4 regions of the Burkholderia stabilis genome follow, and region 1 is predicted to be linked to each of the others. Evidence: riboswitches for the same ligand, from Rfam matches in the RefSeq annotation. Region 1 holds a riboswitch; each other region holds the start of a gene.

Region 1 (3,706 bases):
CGGATAAGGACTCACGCCCTCGGCCGCGATCCCGTGATCGCCGGCGAACACGATCATCACGGGACGCTGCACGACGGGCTGCTCGGTGTGCTGGATCAGGCCGATCTGCAACGCGACCGCCTCGAGCTGGCCGAGGCTGCCGGGCGGCTTGGTCTTGTGGTCGATCACGTGCTGCAGGCGCTTGCGCAGCGCTTCGTCGAGCGGCGCGATCGCGGGCGGGAAGTGGGTCGGAGTCGTCATCGGGAAGCCGTGTCGTGGGCGCGGCGTGTGCCGCGCATCGGAAAGGGAAAGGTCATTGTCGCTCGGGCCACGCGGGCAGCAGCGCGTCGCGGCCGTTTTCGCGGATCAGCACCAGCGGATAACCGAACGCGTCGCTCGCGCGCTCGGGTGTCAATACGTCGTGCACGGGGCCGGCCCACGCTTGGCCGCGGCCGTCGAGCAACAGCGCGTGCGTCGCGAAACGCCGCGCGAGATTCAGGTCGTGGCACGAGAACAGCACGGTGCGCGGTCCGGCGTCGAGCCATGCGGCCAGCGCGGTCAGGCAATCGATCTGGTGATGCAGGTCGAGATGCGCGAGCGGCTCGTCGAGCAGCATCAGCGGCGCGTCCTGGCACAGCGTCGCGGCCAGCGCGACGCGCTGCCGCTCGCCGCCCGACAGCGACAGCACGTCGCGCGACGCGAGCGCGGTCAGGCCGAACGTCGCGAGCGCATCGCGCGCGGCCGCGCGATCGCCGTCGCGCTCCCAGCCCCAGCCACCGAGATACGGAAAGCGGTTGAGCAGCACCGTGTCGAATACGGTCGCGCTGAACGCGTCGTGCAGTTGCTGCGGCATCAGCGCGCGGCGCTGCGCGAGCGGCGCGGGCAACCATGCGCCGAGCGGCCGGCCGTCGATCTCGACCCGGCCGCCGGCCGGCGGCTGCAGCCCCGCGAGCGTCGCGAGCAGCGTCGTCTTGCCCGCACCGTTCGGCCCCGCGACGCACCAGATCTCGCCGGGGCGGAACGCGTGCGTAAAACCGTCGAGCAGCGTGCGTTCGCCGGCCTTCAGCGTCAGGTCGACGGTCGCGTAGATCATGTCGCCGTCGGTGGCGTGCCGTGCGGCATCCGTCATCGCATCGGCCTCCTCAACAACATCCACAGGAACACCGGCACGCCGATCAACGCCGTCATCACGCCGACCGGCAGTTGCGCGGGGGCGATCGCGGTGCGCGCAAGCAGGTCGGCCGCCATCACGCCACCGCCGCCCGCGAGCATCGCGGCCGGCAGCAGCATCCGCTGGTCGTTGCCGAATGCGAGCCGCAACGCGTGCGGCACGACGAGACCGACGAAGCCGATCGTGCCGGCCGTCGTCACCGCAGCCGCGGCAGCCAGCGACGCGACGAGATAGATCCGCACGCGCAGGCGCGCGACGGGTACGCCGAGCGCAAGTGCCGTCGCATCGCCGCGCAGCAGCACGTTCAGTTGCGGCGCGGCCGGCAGCGCGATGCATGCGGCCAGCAGCAGCGCCCCCCATGCGAACCATGGCGCGGTCACGCCGTTCAGGTCGCCGGTCAGCCAGAAGATGATCCCGCGCAGCCGCGCATCGGGCGCGAGCGACAGCAGTAGCGTGACGAGCGCCCCCCCACCCCGCGGCGATCACGACGCCGGTGAGCAGCAGCCGCGGTGACGCGTCGCGCGACTCGCCACGCCACAGCTCGCGGCGCGCGAGGCCGAGCACGAGCGCGACCGACACGAGCGAACCGGCGAACGCCGATGCGTCGACGAGCCACCATGCGCCGCCCGCGATCATCGCGACGAGCGCGAAGCCGGCCGCGCCGCCTGACACGCCGAGCACGTACGGATCGGCGAGCGGATTGCGCAGCAACACCTGCAGCAACGCGCCGGCCAGCGCGAGCAGCGCGCCGCACGCGAAGCCTGCGAGCGCGCGCGGCAGGCGCAGCGTACGAACGATATCGGCGAACAGCGCGTCGCCGCCATGCGGCACGAGCGATGCGAGCGCCTGCCACGGCGACATCGGCACGCTGCCGATCGACAACGACGCGACGAACAGTAACGCGACCACGGCGGCCAGCGCGGCCCAGATCGCGGCGGCGCGCGCGGCGCTCATGCTGCCCTCCGCCGGGTGGGCGACGCGCCGCGCACCGGCCGGCTACAGCGGCCGGCCGGGCGCGACATCGGCGCGGTGCGGCGTGTCGTAGGCATAACCAAGCTCGTGGTCCTTGTCGGTCAGAGGGTCGATGGGCGCGTCAACCGTCCGGCGGTCGCCCGGTTCGAGCGCATCACCAAGATGGCAGAAATCGGCGCCGCCGACGATTGGGGTCAGCATCGAAGAAGATCCCGTGAAGCACTGCGCACCCCGCTTCCCCGCAGGCCACGCGTCACGAAGCCCGTGCGGGCTCCCCGCCTCGGCCGGTATCCGGGCTGGCGGCGTACCGGCTCGCCTTCCCGCGCTAAAAACGCGCAGTGGCCCGTGCCCGCCTGCAAGACCTGCACGCGGAGCACGCCTGAGCCGGCCTGCGTCATGCGACGCGGCCGCTTACCGTTGCGGGGGCAGCGCAGGTTGGCGGCCTTCTGGCGAAGCCCGCGCCCTGCTTCCCGTTTAACCGCGCGTTCCACGCGCGAGCACCGAGGCGGCGCCAGTTTAGGAGCCGGTCGCGCGAGCGTCAAGGAAGCGCCCGGACACGCACGGGACGCGTCCATTCGCGGCAAGAAGCAGGGGTGTTACGACTGGAAACGTTACAGATGTCGGATTGCGCGTTATTCCGCGCTAAAATGCTGGGTCTTTAGAGGACGCAGCAAATGCTCAACGAACTCGAAACCTTATCTCAAAATATTGGCCGTCTGATTTCGCTGAACAAGCGCTATCACTCGGAACGGCTCGCGCTCGAGGAGCAGGTCGCGCAATTGCGCGCGGAAGCGGACACGGTCCGCGCGGAACTCGCGGAACTGCGCGACGAACGCAATGCGCTCGCAGCCGAGCGCGACACGCTGTCGGCGAAAATCGACGACGCACAGGTGAAACTGAACGCGATTCTCGAAAAGCTTCCACGCTCGAAAAGCGCGGAGCAAGCCGACAACCAGCTCGACCTGCTGGACGGGCAGGCGCGTACGGATGGCGATGACGCGGCCAGCCACGGAGAACATGCATGAGCACCAAGCAGATCGAAGTCTCGATTCTCGGTCAGCCCTATCGTCTCGCCTGTTCGGCCGAGACCGAAGCGGCGCTGCTCGAAGCGGTCGCGCGCGTCGATGCCGAGATGTCGAAAATCCGCTCGAACAGCTCGGTACGCGGCACCGATCGCATCGCGGTCATGGCAGCGCTGTCGCTCGCATCGGAATTGCTGCGGCTGCAAACGAGCGTGCGGCACGGTGAAGCATTTCCGGCGGAGGAAATCCGTCGTACAATGCACCAGATGAACGAACAGCTCGGCGCGGTGCTCGCACAGCACGAGACGCAGTAACGTTTGATCGATGCGTCGATTCCCCTTGATCTCGGCGATCAACGGTGGTCAAATTGGCGCATCGAAATACAGTTCAGTCAGCTTCCCTGCCTGGTTCGCCAAGGTCATATATTCCTTGAACCAATGCCATGTGCACGGTTGCGGAAATTTGTAGCACGGGCGCGCGCGTCACTCTGTCTGATGTACCCGAAGTGCTGCTAACTGCGACCAATTCTGAACCTCAGGTTCAGGATGCCGGCCTAGCGGCC
Region 2 (3,706 bases), 1.1 Mb from region 1:
TTCCGCGACCGCGCCGAGGAAGTCGCGCTCGGACGTGTGCAGCGCGCCCTTGATGAACTGCACGACGCCGAGCCGCATGCCGTGGCCGAGCACGCGCACGGCCATGCCGAATGCAGCCGTGCTCTTGCCCTTGCCGTTGCCGGTGTTGACGATCAGCAGGCCCTTTTCGTGGGTGGCGGCGGCCTGCTTCTTCTCATGGCCGGCGCGGCGGCGTTCGGCCATCCGCTGATGGGATTCGGAATCGGTCTTCATCGGGAATCGTCCTGTCGAAAGCGAAACAAAGGGTTCAGAGCGGGCCGGCGAGCGCGACCGTCACGCCGTCCCGGATGGATTTGGGGCCCAGCAGCCGGCCATGCGGCGCCGCGAGCTGCGCGCACGGCTCGGCCACGCCCGCGACGCCGAAGCGCGCGAGCGCGGCATCCGACGGGCCGCTTACGGCCAGCTCGGGGCGGTTTGCGAGCTGCGCCGCATCGAACGCGACGAGCGGCCAGCCGCGTCGCGCACACAGCGTGCGCAGCGCACGGGTGCGCGCCTTGTCGGCGAGCGTCGCGACGAGCGCCGGTTCGGCGCCCGGGTAGAGCGCGAGCGCGGCGCGGATCGCGGCATCGAGTTGGGCGGCCGTCACGCCCGCGCGGAAGCCGACGCCGAGCGCGACGCGCGTCATGCGCCGCCGCCGAGCGCCGCGCGCACCGCCGGATCATCGGCGAGCGCGGCGACGCGGCCGATCACGACGATCGCCGGCGAACCGATGCCGGTTGCGCCGACGCGTTCGACGAGATTGTCGAGCGTCGCGAGCACGTGCCGCTGATCGGGACGTGTCGCATTCTCGATCGCCGCGCACGGCGTATCGCCGGGCAGGCCGCCGTCATGCAGCGCTGCCACAATCGCGTCGAGCCGGCGAATGCCCATATAGATCACGATCGTCATGCGGGTGGCGGCGAGCGCGCGCCAGTCGGGCTCGTCGGCGCCCGCGCCGTGGCCCGTGACGAAGATCACCCCCTGCGCGTCGCCGCGATGCGTGACCGGAATGCCGAGCGCGGCCGGCGCTGCAATGCCTGCGGTGATGCCGTTCACGATTTCCACCGGAAAACCCGCGGCGCCGAGCGCGGCCAGTTCCTCGCCGCCGCGGCCGAACACGAACGGATCGCCGCCCTTGAGGCGGGCGACGCTGCGGCCCGCGCGCAGATGGTCGAGCATCGCGGCGACGATCGTTTCCTGCGGCGTCGACGCATGGCCGCCGCGCTTGCCGACGTGCTCAATCAGCGCGTCGGCGCGCGCATGGCGCAGCACGTCGGGGTTCACGAGATCGTCGACGAGCAGTACGTCGGCCGCGCCGATCGCGCGCACGGCCCTGAGCGTCAGCAGGTCGGCGTCGCCGGGGCCAGCGCCGATGAGCCACGCGCGGCTCATCGCGCGCGGCACGGCGCGCACCGTGTCGTTACGGTGAAAAGGGAAAGGCGGGCGGCACATGGGCGGCCGGCAGACAGGCAAGGCATGACGGATCGGACGAAGCCCACGCGGACGCAGGCGGAATGCGCACCCCATCCGTCCCCCGCGGATCGGGCGTTCGGCGAGCGTCGGGCTCGCCCCTTGCGTCGGCCGGTATCCGGGCTGGCCGCTTGCCAGGCCGCAGCCTTCCCGCCCGGCTGAAGGGCAGTGGCATCGTGGGCGGCATGGGCGCGTCGCGCGGGGAAGCGCGTCGCGCGGGCGGCGTACCGTTGCGGGGACAGCACAGGCCGGGCGGACATCCGCCTCCTGTTTCCCGTTTAACTGCATGCGGGAATGCGCATGCGAGCACCGAACGCGGCGCTACGATAGCACAGCGGTCCGCCCGCGCGAACCCGCCGCGCCGGTGCCCGAAGCGGCTTCAGGCGTCGCGCGCCGGCCGTGCGAAACACGGCCCGGCGGCCCGTGCCGCCTTGACGCTCCCCGCACCGCCGCCTACACTCGCACGCGTTTTGGTGCTCGCGCGCGCCGCTCCGGCGCACGCAGTTAAACGGGAAACAGGGAGCCTGCCTGCGCCGCAGTCGAGCCAACCTGTGCTGCCCCCGCAACGGTAAGCGAACGCGTCGCGCGCAGCGCGATGCAACGCCGCTTCGCCGCATGCCGCACGCATGCGGACGACCGCCACTGGATGCCGCGCGCATCCGGGAAGGCGAAGCGGCGTGTTCGTCAGCCCGGATACCGGCCTAAACATTGGGGTTCAGCGCCGCGGGGAGGCGGCGCATCGTCCACGGCCGCAGCAGGCCCGACGCCCGCGCATTTCCCGCTTTCTCCGCCCATCGGCCCCGCGCGCACGCGCCCGGCCGGCACGGCGAACGGCAGGCGGCGCGGGCAGGGCCGGCGGCAGCCGTGTTGGCATTCACGATGTCGACCGTTCGCAAGGAAGCACCATGTCCGATTCGTCGTTCCGTCCGTCCTGCGTCCGTCCGTCCGGGCTGCGCGGCGACCTGCCCGCGATCCGCCAGATGAATTGCCGCGCCGCCTTCGACGCGACGATCCCGGCCTGATTCCACTTTCGACACAGGACCTACCATGACCCTACGCAAGCTTCCCGTCACGATCGTCACGGGCTTTCTCGGCAGCGGCAAGACGACGCTGATGCGCCACATCCTGCAGCACGCCGAAGGCCGCCGCATCGCGGTGATCGTCAACGAATTCGGCGAGCTCGGCATCGACGGCGAAATCCTCAAGGGCTGCGGCATCGGCTGCGAGGATGCCGAGGGCGCGCAGAACGAAGCATCGGGCCAGCTCTACGAGCTCGCGAACGGCTGCCTGTGCTGCACCGTGCAGGAAGAGTTCTATCCGGTGATGGAAGCGCTTGTCGAACGGCGCGCGGATATCGACCACGTGCTGATCGAAACGTCGGGGCTCGCGCTGCCGAAGCCGCTCGTGCAGGCGTTCAACTGGCCGACGATCCGCAACAGCTTCACGGTCGATGCGGTCGTGACCGTCGTCGACGGGCCGGCCGCCGCGAGCGGCCAGTTCGCGGAAAACCCGCAGGCCGTCGATGCGCAGCGCCGCGCCGATCCGAACCTCGACCACGAATCGCCGCTGCACGAGCTGTTCGCCGATCAACTGTCGTCCGCCGATCTCGTGATCGTGAACAAGGCCGATCTCGTCGGCGATGCGGAATTCGCGCAGATCGAAACCGCGATCCGCGACGAGATCCCGCCGCAGGTGAAGATCGTGCGCGCGACGCGCGGCGAACTCGATCTCGCGATGCTGCTCGGCCTCGAATCGGCGTCGGAAGAAACGATCCACCTGCGTCACGACCATCACGGCTCGGCCGACGACGGCGACCACGACCACCATCACGACGATTTCGACTCGGTGGTCGTGTCGGGCGATGCGGGTACGCGCGAAGCGACGATCGCCGCGCTGCAGCGGGTCGTCGAGACGCACACGATCTACCGCGCGAAGGGTTTCGCCGCGCTGCCCGGTGCACCGATGCGGCTCGTGATCCAGGGCGTCGGCCGCCGTTTCGACAGCTATTTCGACCGCCGCTGGCAAGACGGCGAAACGCGCGCGAGCCGCTTCGTGCTGATCGGCGAGGATCTCGACGCGGCCGCGCTGCAGCGCGCGTTCGACGCCGCGTGCGCGGCCGAGCCGCAACAGGCGTAACGCACGATGCATCTGCTGCGCACCACGCCGGGCGGTTTCGTCGACGATACGCAGGGTGTCGTCCGGATCGACCAGCAACCGG
Region 3 (3,706 bases), on a different replicon from region 1:
ACGGCAGATACTGCGTATTGGCCGGATCGTCGAACGTCGAGCCGCCGTAGAGCAGCGACGCGCCCGTGCTCAGCGCGTGCAGGTGCAGTTCGTCCCACGTGTGATCGACGTTGAGGCTGACCGTCTGGCGCGGCCGGCGGTTGAGCCAGGTCTGGTTGGTCTCGTCCTGCGGATTCAGGATGCCGATCGCGAGGCTCACCGGCGTCGAGCGGCCGATCGTGCCCTTGTACGACAGGTCGATGCCGCGAATATGCGAACGGCCAATGTTCATCGGCGAGAACGTCGCGGGGTTGTACGCGATCAGGTTGTTGACCCGCGTGTCGTAGATCGCGGCGGAGAACGTGCCGTACGACGTATTCGCGTCGATCGCGGCCTCGACCGACGTGTTGCGTTCGGGGCTGAGGTTCGGATTGCCGTAGCCGGGGTAGTACAGGTCGTTGAACGTCGGCAGGCGGAACGCGTTGCCGTACGACACGCGCGCCGTGTAGACCGGCGTGATCGCCCACGACAGCGCGGCATTGCCGGTGTTCACCGACTGCCCGGCAATGATCTCGTGACGCCCCGCGAGGAACATCGTCACGCTGCCGAGCGTCGCCGACTGATGCAGCGAGAACGCGGAATCGTTGCGCGTCGGCACGCCGGCGGGAATGTCGAACGGCAGGAACGCCTGTTCGCGCGTGAAGTCGTAGGCCAGCTTCGTCTCGCCCGACAGCGGCAGGCCGAACAGGTGGAACCCGTGTTCCTGGTGGGTCAGCGACGTCGACGTGCTGATGCGCTGCGAATTGATCTGGTCGGTCGCAAGGGTCGGGTCGTTCGCGTAGATGAAGGCGCGGTCGTTCGAATAGCCGAACGACTGGGCGAACTGCGTGTCGGGCGTGATGTCGAGACGGAACGCGATGCCGGCCGTCAGTTGATGATCGAGCTGACGGTTCGCATAGCCGATGTTGTCGTAGGACAGATCGGACCGGTGATACAGCGCGAACGTCGAGATCGACCAGTTGTCGCGCGCGTAGCCGAGGCGCGCATCGAGATCCTGTGCGTGATACGGATTGCGGCCGGCTTCGTGCGCGTAGAAGAACGGGCGCGTCGCATCGATGCCGGCCGTGTTGTAGTCGTGCAGGCCGAGCGAGTAGGTGAGCCCGCCGAGCGCGGCCAGCGGCCCCGTCGACGGCACCGTGCCCGACGTGCGCAACTGCGTGTCGAAGGTCTTGTTCGACCCGCCGCCGAACGACACCGTGGTCTGGTTCGGTTGATTGCTGGCGCGGCGCGAGAAGAGCTGCACGACGCCGCCCATCGCATTGGCGCCGAACGACGCGGCGGCCGGCCCCGAGATCACTTCGACGCGCTCGAACGCTTCGGTCGGCAGATCGGCCCACGGCGCGATGCCGGTGGTCGACGAGCCGATCCGGATGCCGTCGATGAACACGGCGACCTGGCTGGCCGACGAGCCGCGGATGCTGACCGACGCGGACGAGCCGGGGCCGCCGTTCTGCGAGACGGTGACGCCCGGCAGCGTCGCGAGCGCCTGCGTGATGCTCGGGTCGCCGGGCGACAGCCGGTCGAGATCCTCGCGCGTGAGCACCTGCGTCGACGCATAACGACCGTCGAACGATTCGGGCAGGCGCCGCGTGTCGGTCACGCTGATCGTCGGCAGGTCGGCGCTTTCCGCGGGCCGGGCGGCCTGCGGGAGCGCGGTGTCGCCGGCAGCATGGGCGATCGGGGCAAGCAGCGCGCTGGCGGCGGACGTGGCAAGAAGGTAACGAATGTTCATGAGGCAGCGGGAATAAGCGTGTTGCGTGTACGGCGATCGTGAGCGAATCGGGGGCCGGGCCGGCCAGTTCCGGGCGGGCGTCATGGCGTGGCGGGACAAGGCGGCCGGCTGCCGGCGGTGTCGGTGCGGCGCATGCCGGGCGACGCAAGCGCCATAAACGGCCGCGCGGACGCGGGCTGGCCACGCATGCCGACGGCGTGTCGGTGCGACGCTTTCTGAGCGAAAGCGGATTCGGAAACGATGGACATCTGAAGGGTCCTGAGGTCGGGCCGTCCATGCAACGGGCGACCGCCAATGGCGGTGCTTGGCGCGCCGGGACACCCCGCCCGGTGCGGCTGCTTGGACCTCGGGTCGATGGCAGGTCTCCTGGCTCGCGGGTCGTCATTCGCGCCGGCCTTCCCGGTTTCCCAGTGGCACGCAGTGGCACGCATTCGCCGCTCACAGTTGCGGGGGCAGCCGCAGATTCGAGGCGCTGCCTCTCCTGCGTTCCCTTTTGATCCCGTCTCCGGGAACCATCAGCGCGCAAGCGTAATGGCGCGGGCTCCGGCGCGTCAATTGTCCGGTTGCGCAGGGATGCGAAAAAACGTCATTGCCCGGCGGAAACTTTCCAAACCCTTTCTTTCATGCGCCGGCGCCGCGTTTCATGTCTGACGAAACACCGGGATCGACGGCGGGGGATCGCGCCTGAACCGGCTCGGCGCGACACCCGTCCAGCGCACGAACGCACGCCGGAACGCTTCCTCGCCGCCGAACCCGAGATGTGCGGCCACGCGTGCGACCGGCCAGTCCGTGTCGCGCAGGCATCGTCGCGCGGCGTCGGCCACGCATTGCTCGCGCAACGCGTGATAACCGCTGCCTTCCGCCGCGAGCCGCCGCCGCAGCGTCGCCTCGCTGACGCCGAGCCACGCGGCCAGCTCCACGAGCGCCGGCAGCGCCTGTGCGTGCGCGAGCGCCGCATCGAGAAAGCCGCGCACCTGCTGCGTCCACGACACGACGGCTGGCGCCGCATCGATCAGACGAAACGGGAAATCGACGAGGAACGCGTCGAGTTCGGCCGGCTGGCGGATCACGCGGCATTCGAGCCGCGCCGCATCGAACGCGAAGCCGTAGGTTTTCCGGCCGACGTCGACCGGCGCGTTGAACAGACCGAGCAGCGGCACCGCGTCGTCGCGGCGCGGATGGCCGAGCCACACGTCGATTGGCCGCAGCGGCTGCCCGATCAGCCAGCCGAACAGTTGCAGATAGCAGAACAGGCCCGTCAGGTCGACGAGGCACGCGGCCGGGCTGCGCGTGCGGCGCAGCGAGTCCATCCGGAACGTCGCGCGTCCGTCGCGCACCGCGAGCGACAGCATGCCGGCGCGTGGCGTCAGCATGTCGCAGAAGTCGCGCGCGCAGCGGATCGCGTCGGCGAGCGTCGCGCAGCTCAGCAGGCAGCGGCACATCAGGTCGACTTCCTGCTTGCGCATCGGCGGGTGGCCGTCGCCGCGCGCGACCTGCGCTTCGAGCCGCTCGATCGCGTCGCGGTAGAGCGCAACGAAACCGCCGGCCGTCGGCGCATCGTGCGGCGCCTGCGTATCGCGTCCGGCCGGCGCCGCGCCGCTGCGCGTGAGTTCGCTCAGCAGGCGCGCGCCGAAACCCGGCAGGACGCGGCCGTTTTGGGGCATTGCGCGCGGTTTCATGTTGTCTCCCGTTCTGATCGTTGCGACAGGGGCCGGTGAGCGGGCCGGTAGGGGTGTGCGAACCGTCGCCACGCAAGAATGCTATCGACGCCGGCCGCCTTCGGCCTCGCCGGAACGGCGTAGGCCGGCAACGCATCCCGCCATGAACGACCACGGACGACACGCGAATGATCCAGATCGTAGATGAAATCACGCTCGCTCCCGAGCGCATTCCCGACGTGCTCGCGCTGCTGCGCGACCGCTACTTGCCGGGCCA
Region 4 (3,706 bases), on a different replicon from region 1:
TCGCGAAGCCGGAGCCGCTGCCGACCTGCAGGATCAGCTCGACCGGCAGCAACTGCAGGATGCCGAACGCGACGGCGCCGCTCGAAACCATCACGCCGAGGAAGTTCCACATGCCGGACCAGATCACCGCCACGTTCGGCGTCAGCGAGTGCGTGTAGATCACGGTGGCGACCGCGTTCGCGGTGTCGTGGAAGCCGTTGACGAATTCGAAGCCGAGCGCGATCACCAGCGCGGCGCCGAGCATCAGGTACGGGAACAGCGACCCTTCGCGCATCGGCGACAGATCGTCGATCAGGTGCGTGGCGATGTAGACGGCGCCGATCGCGAGCACCAGCAGGAACACGGCATAGCCGAGCTGCCGGGTGCGCTCGACGGAGCCCCGATCGTTCGCGGTGGACGAAGCAGGTTGATTCATGACGGGCGTCTTCTCGTGGGGGAGTCGCGTCCGATCCTAGCCGCGGCTAGCAGTCAGTTTGATGACAGTCGGGATGACGAACGGCGCGTCTTACAGTGATGTAAGGCGAGGGACGATATTCGTTCGCGTCGTGAAACACCGGCCGCTTTGTCATCCATATCGCGCATGCCGGGGCGGCAATTCCACGCGCAATTCCACACGCTTACGCATCGACGTCGCGCCGATCGTCGTGCGTCGTGGCCAACGTCCATCCATGCGGCGACGCGACGAACATCGTGCACGACAGCGGTGCGACGTCGATGCGCGCCGCAGCATCGAGATCCATCCTCATCACGTGCGCGACGGCCGCGCGAACGATCGGCGCATGCGTGATCGCGACGACGTCGCGGCCGGGCGGCAGCGCGTTCAGCCATGCGCCGACACGGCGAGCGGCGGCTTCGAACGATTCGCCGCCGTGCGGCGACGCGGACGGATCGCAGATCCATGCGCCCAGTGCGTCCGGCACGTCGCGTGCGAGATCGTGCAGCCGCTTGCCTCGCCAGTTGCGGTAGTCGATGTCGCGAAGCGGGTCGTCGGCTTCGGCGTGCAGGCCGAGTGCATCGGCGGTCTGCCGCGCACAGCGGGCAGGGCTGCACCGCACGAGCGCGCCGGCCGCGTGCGTCCACCGATCGCGCAGCGCGGCGGCTTCGGCGAGCCCGCGTGCGTCGAGCGGATCGTCGTCGGGAAACGTGCCGGTGCGCATCGCGCGGGTCGACGCGTGTGCAATCAGGCGCAACGAGGCATGGAGGGTCATGTCGGTTGTCGGGAGAGCCGGAGCGGACGGGCGGTCGTCCGCGGGCCATCACTTCTTCAATACGCGGACGTTCGCGCGTACAATCCGCTCGATACGAAGCGCGGAAGCCGGTGCAAATCCGGTGCGGTCGCGCCACTGTAACCGGGTAATCACGATCCCGGAAGCCAGACCTGCCTTCGTACCCATCCAACATTTGTCGGGGCGCGATTCCCCTGAGGTGCATCCATGAGCGAAGCAGTGCTGAAGCCGGTCGTCGTGCCGGCACCCATCCCCGTACGTGAGCTGTTGCCGTGGGCCGTATTCGTCGGCCTGATCCTGCTGCTCGCACTCTATTTCGTCGGCGCGGAACAAGGCGCGACGTCGCTCGTGCCGGGCATGTACGTCCACGAATTCGTCCACGACGGCCGCCATCTGCTCGGCTTTCCCTGCCACTGACGCGGAGAACACGATGGTCGGAAAGCTGCTCATGCGCGGGATGCTCGCAGGCATCGCCGCGGGCCTCCTCACGTTCGGTTTCGCGAAAATCGTCGGCGAACCGCAAGTCGATCAGGCAATTTCCTTCGAAGAACAGCGCGATGCCGCCAAGAGCGACGAGCACGGGCACGATCACGAGGTCGAGCTGGTCAGCCGCCACACGCAGGCCGGCCTCGGCCTGCTGACGGGTGTCGTGACCTACGGCGCGGCATTCGGCGGGTTGTTTTCGCTGGTCTTCGCGTTTGCCTACGGACGAGGCAGCCGCCTCCCGGCGCGGCCGCTGGCCGCGTGGCTCGCGCTCGCGGCGTTCGTCGCGCTCGTGATCGTGCCGAACATCAAGTACCCGGCCAATCCGCCGTCGGTTGGCGACCCCGACACGATCGGCTATCGCACGGGCCTGTTCTTCCTGATGATCGCGATCTCGATCGCGACGATGGTGTTCTCGGTCAGCGTGCGCCGCCATCTGCTCGCGAAGCTCGGCCAATGGAACGCGTCGATCGTGGCGGGCCTCGTGTTCGTCGCGATCATCGCGGCGGTGCAGCTCGGGCTGCCGTCGATCAACGAAGTGCCGGCCGCGTTCCCGGCTGCCTTGCTGTGGAAGTTTCGCGTCGCGGCCATCGGCATGCAGGTGATCATGTGGACGACGATCGGCCTGTTGTTCGGCGCGTGGGTCGAGCGCGGCGAACGCATCGGCATGCACGCCGCCTGACGCGTATTGCAAACGGGTGCACCCGGGGGCCCGTTCACGCCGATCGCAAGCCCGATATTCGCGTGAACAGGGCCTGAGCCCTAACGCAGCATGCGCGGCGCGCTCCACGTCGATTCGCGCGCCAGCGCGACGAACGCGGCCAGATAGTCGATCGACGCATCCGCTTCGCGGATGCCGAGGAAGATCTGCTTCGCGATTCCCTTCTTGCCGAGCTTGACCGGCACGACCGGCATCCGGTCCGCGTATTCGTCGGCAAGCCATCTCGGCAGCGCGGCCACGCCGCGCCCGCTCGCCACCATCTGCAGCATGATGTCGGTCGTCTCGATCGACTTGTGCCGCCTTGGCACGATGCCGGCCGGCGTCAGGAACTGGTTGTAGATGTCGAGCCGGTCGGTTTCGACCGGATAGGTGATCAGGATTTCGTCGATCAGCTGCTCGGGCGTCACGTAGTCGGCATTCGCGAGGCGGTGTGCATCCGCGACCACCAGCACCTGCTCGTAGTCGAACACGGGATCGAAACGCAGGCCCGGCTTGTTCAGCGGGTCGGGCGTCACGAGTACGTCGATGTCATAGCCGAACAGCGCGCCGATGCCGCCGAACTGGAAACGCTGCTTCACGTCCACGTCGACGTCGGGCCAGCGTGACAGGTACGGCGACACGACCTTCAGCAGCCACTGGTAGCACGGGTGGCACTCCATCCCGATACGCAGCGTGCCGCGCTCGCCTTTCGCGTACTGCTTCATCCGCTCCTCGGCGAGCTCGAACTGCGGCAGCAGCCGGTTCGCGAGCTTCAGCAGATACTGCCCGCCTTGCGTGAGCCGCAGGCCGCGCCCTTCCCGGTCCCAGATCGGCGTGCCGAGCTGCTGCTCGATTTTCCTGACGGTATGGCTGAGCGCCGATTGCGTGAGGTGCAGCGCATTGGCGGCCGCGGTCAGCGAGCCCTGGCGCTCGACTTCACGAATGACGACGAGATGGAATCGTTCCAGCATGGATATCGCTCGCGCAACAGATGCATGAACAAATTTAATGGATGAATGAAATAATGCCATTTTATTTCATGGTTTGAAATCCCTATGATGGCTGCCGGATCTTCAATTTCTTTCTGGACGGCAGCCTCATGGTCACGACACACAACCTCGGTTTCCCGCGCATCGGCGCGAAGCGCGAACTCAAGTTCGGTCTCGAACGCTACTGGAAAGGCGAATCGTCGCGCGACGAACTGAAGGCGCTCGGCGCGGACCTGCGCGCGCGTCACTGGAACGATCAGCGTGGCCTGGATCTCGCGCCGATCGGCGATTTCGCGTTCTACGACCAG

What was found. A riboswitch is a leader RNA that binds a small molecule or an ion and turns the genes downstream of it on or off. The one in region 1 is predicted to bind cobalamin.
Region 2: linked by a shared signal. The riboswitch ahead of cobW (cobalamin biosynthesis protein CobW) and the one ahead of BBJ41_RS16520 (FecCD family ABC transporter permease) in region 1 are both predicted to bind cobalamin.
Region 3: linked by a shared signal. The riboswitch ahead of BBJ41_RS21230 (TonB-dependent receptor domain-containing protein) and the one ahead of BBJ41_RS16520 (FecCD family ABC transporter permease) in region 1 are both predicted to bind cobalamin.
Region 4: linked by a shared signal. The riboswitch ahead of BBJ41_RS26380 (CbtB domain-containing protein) and the one ahead of BBJ41_RS16520 (FecCD family ABC transporter permease) in region 1 are both predicted to bind cobalamin.

What each region holds. Positions count from the first base shown of each region.
Region 1 covers NZ_CP016442.1:3,546,454-3,550,159, reverse strand. Annotated here, with positions in the region: gene cobT (nicotinate-nucleotide--dimethylbenzimidazole phosphoribosyltransferase) at 1-240, opposite strand, end outside; gene BBJ41_RS16525 (ABC transporter ATP-binding protein) at 293-1,108, opposite strand; partial or broken gene BBJ41_RS16520 (FecCD family ABC transporter permease) at 1,105-2,185, opposite strand; cobalamin riboswitch at 2,388-2,642, opposite strand; gene BBJ41_RS16515 (ATPase) at 2,797-3,147, shown strand; gene BBJ41_RS16510 (cell division protein ZapA) at 3,144-3,458, shown strand; RNA gene ssrS (6S RNA) at 3,539-3,706, shown strand, end outside.
Region 2 covers NZ_CP016442.1:785,185-788,890, reverse strand. Annotated here, with positions in the region: gene cobO (cob(I)yrinic acid a,c-diamide adenosyltransferase) at 1-252, opposite strand, end outside; gene BBJ41_RS03785 (cobalamin biosynthesis protein) at 287-664, opposite strand; gene cobA (uroporphyrinogen-III C-methyltransferase) at 661-1,470, opposite strand; cobalamin riboswitch at 1,581-1,818, opposite strand; cobalamin riboswitch at 1,943-2,207, shown strand; gene cobW (cobalamin biosynthesis protein CobW) at 2,536-3,624, shown strand; gene cobN (cobaltochelatase subunit CobN) at 3,631-3,706, shown strand, end outside.
Region 3 covers NZ_CP016443.1:708,647-712,352, reverse strand. Annotated here, with positions in the region: gene BBJ41_RS21230 (TonB-dependent receptor domain-containing protein) at 1-1,771, opposite strand, end outside; cobalamin riboswitch at 2,111-2,303, opposite strand; gene BBJ41_RS21225 (helix-turn-helix domain-containing protein) at 2,413-3,450, opposite strand; gene BBJ41_RS21220 (hypothetical protein) at 3,618-3,706, shown strand, end outside.
Region 4 covers NZ_CP016443.1:1,914,505-1,918,210, reverse strand. Annotated here, with positions in the region: gene BBJ41_RS26390 (inorganic phosphate transporter) at 1-415, opposite strand, end outside; gene BBJ41_RS26385 (histidine phosphatase family protein) at 618-1,208, opposite strand; cobalamin riboswitch at 1,263-1,400, shown strand; gene BBJ41_RS26380 (CbtB domain-containing protein) at 1,434-1,643, shown strand; gene BBJ41_RS26375 (CbtA family protein) at 1,657-2,391, shown strand; gene BBJ41_RS26370 (LysR family transcriptional regulator) at 2,472-3,380, opposite strand; gene metE (5-methyltetrahydropteroyltriglutamate--homocysteine S-methyltransferase) at 3,509-3,706, shown strand, end outside.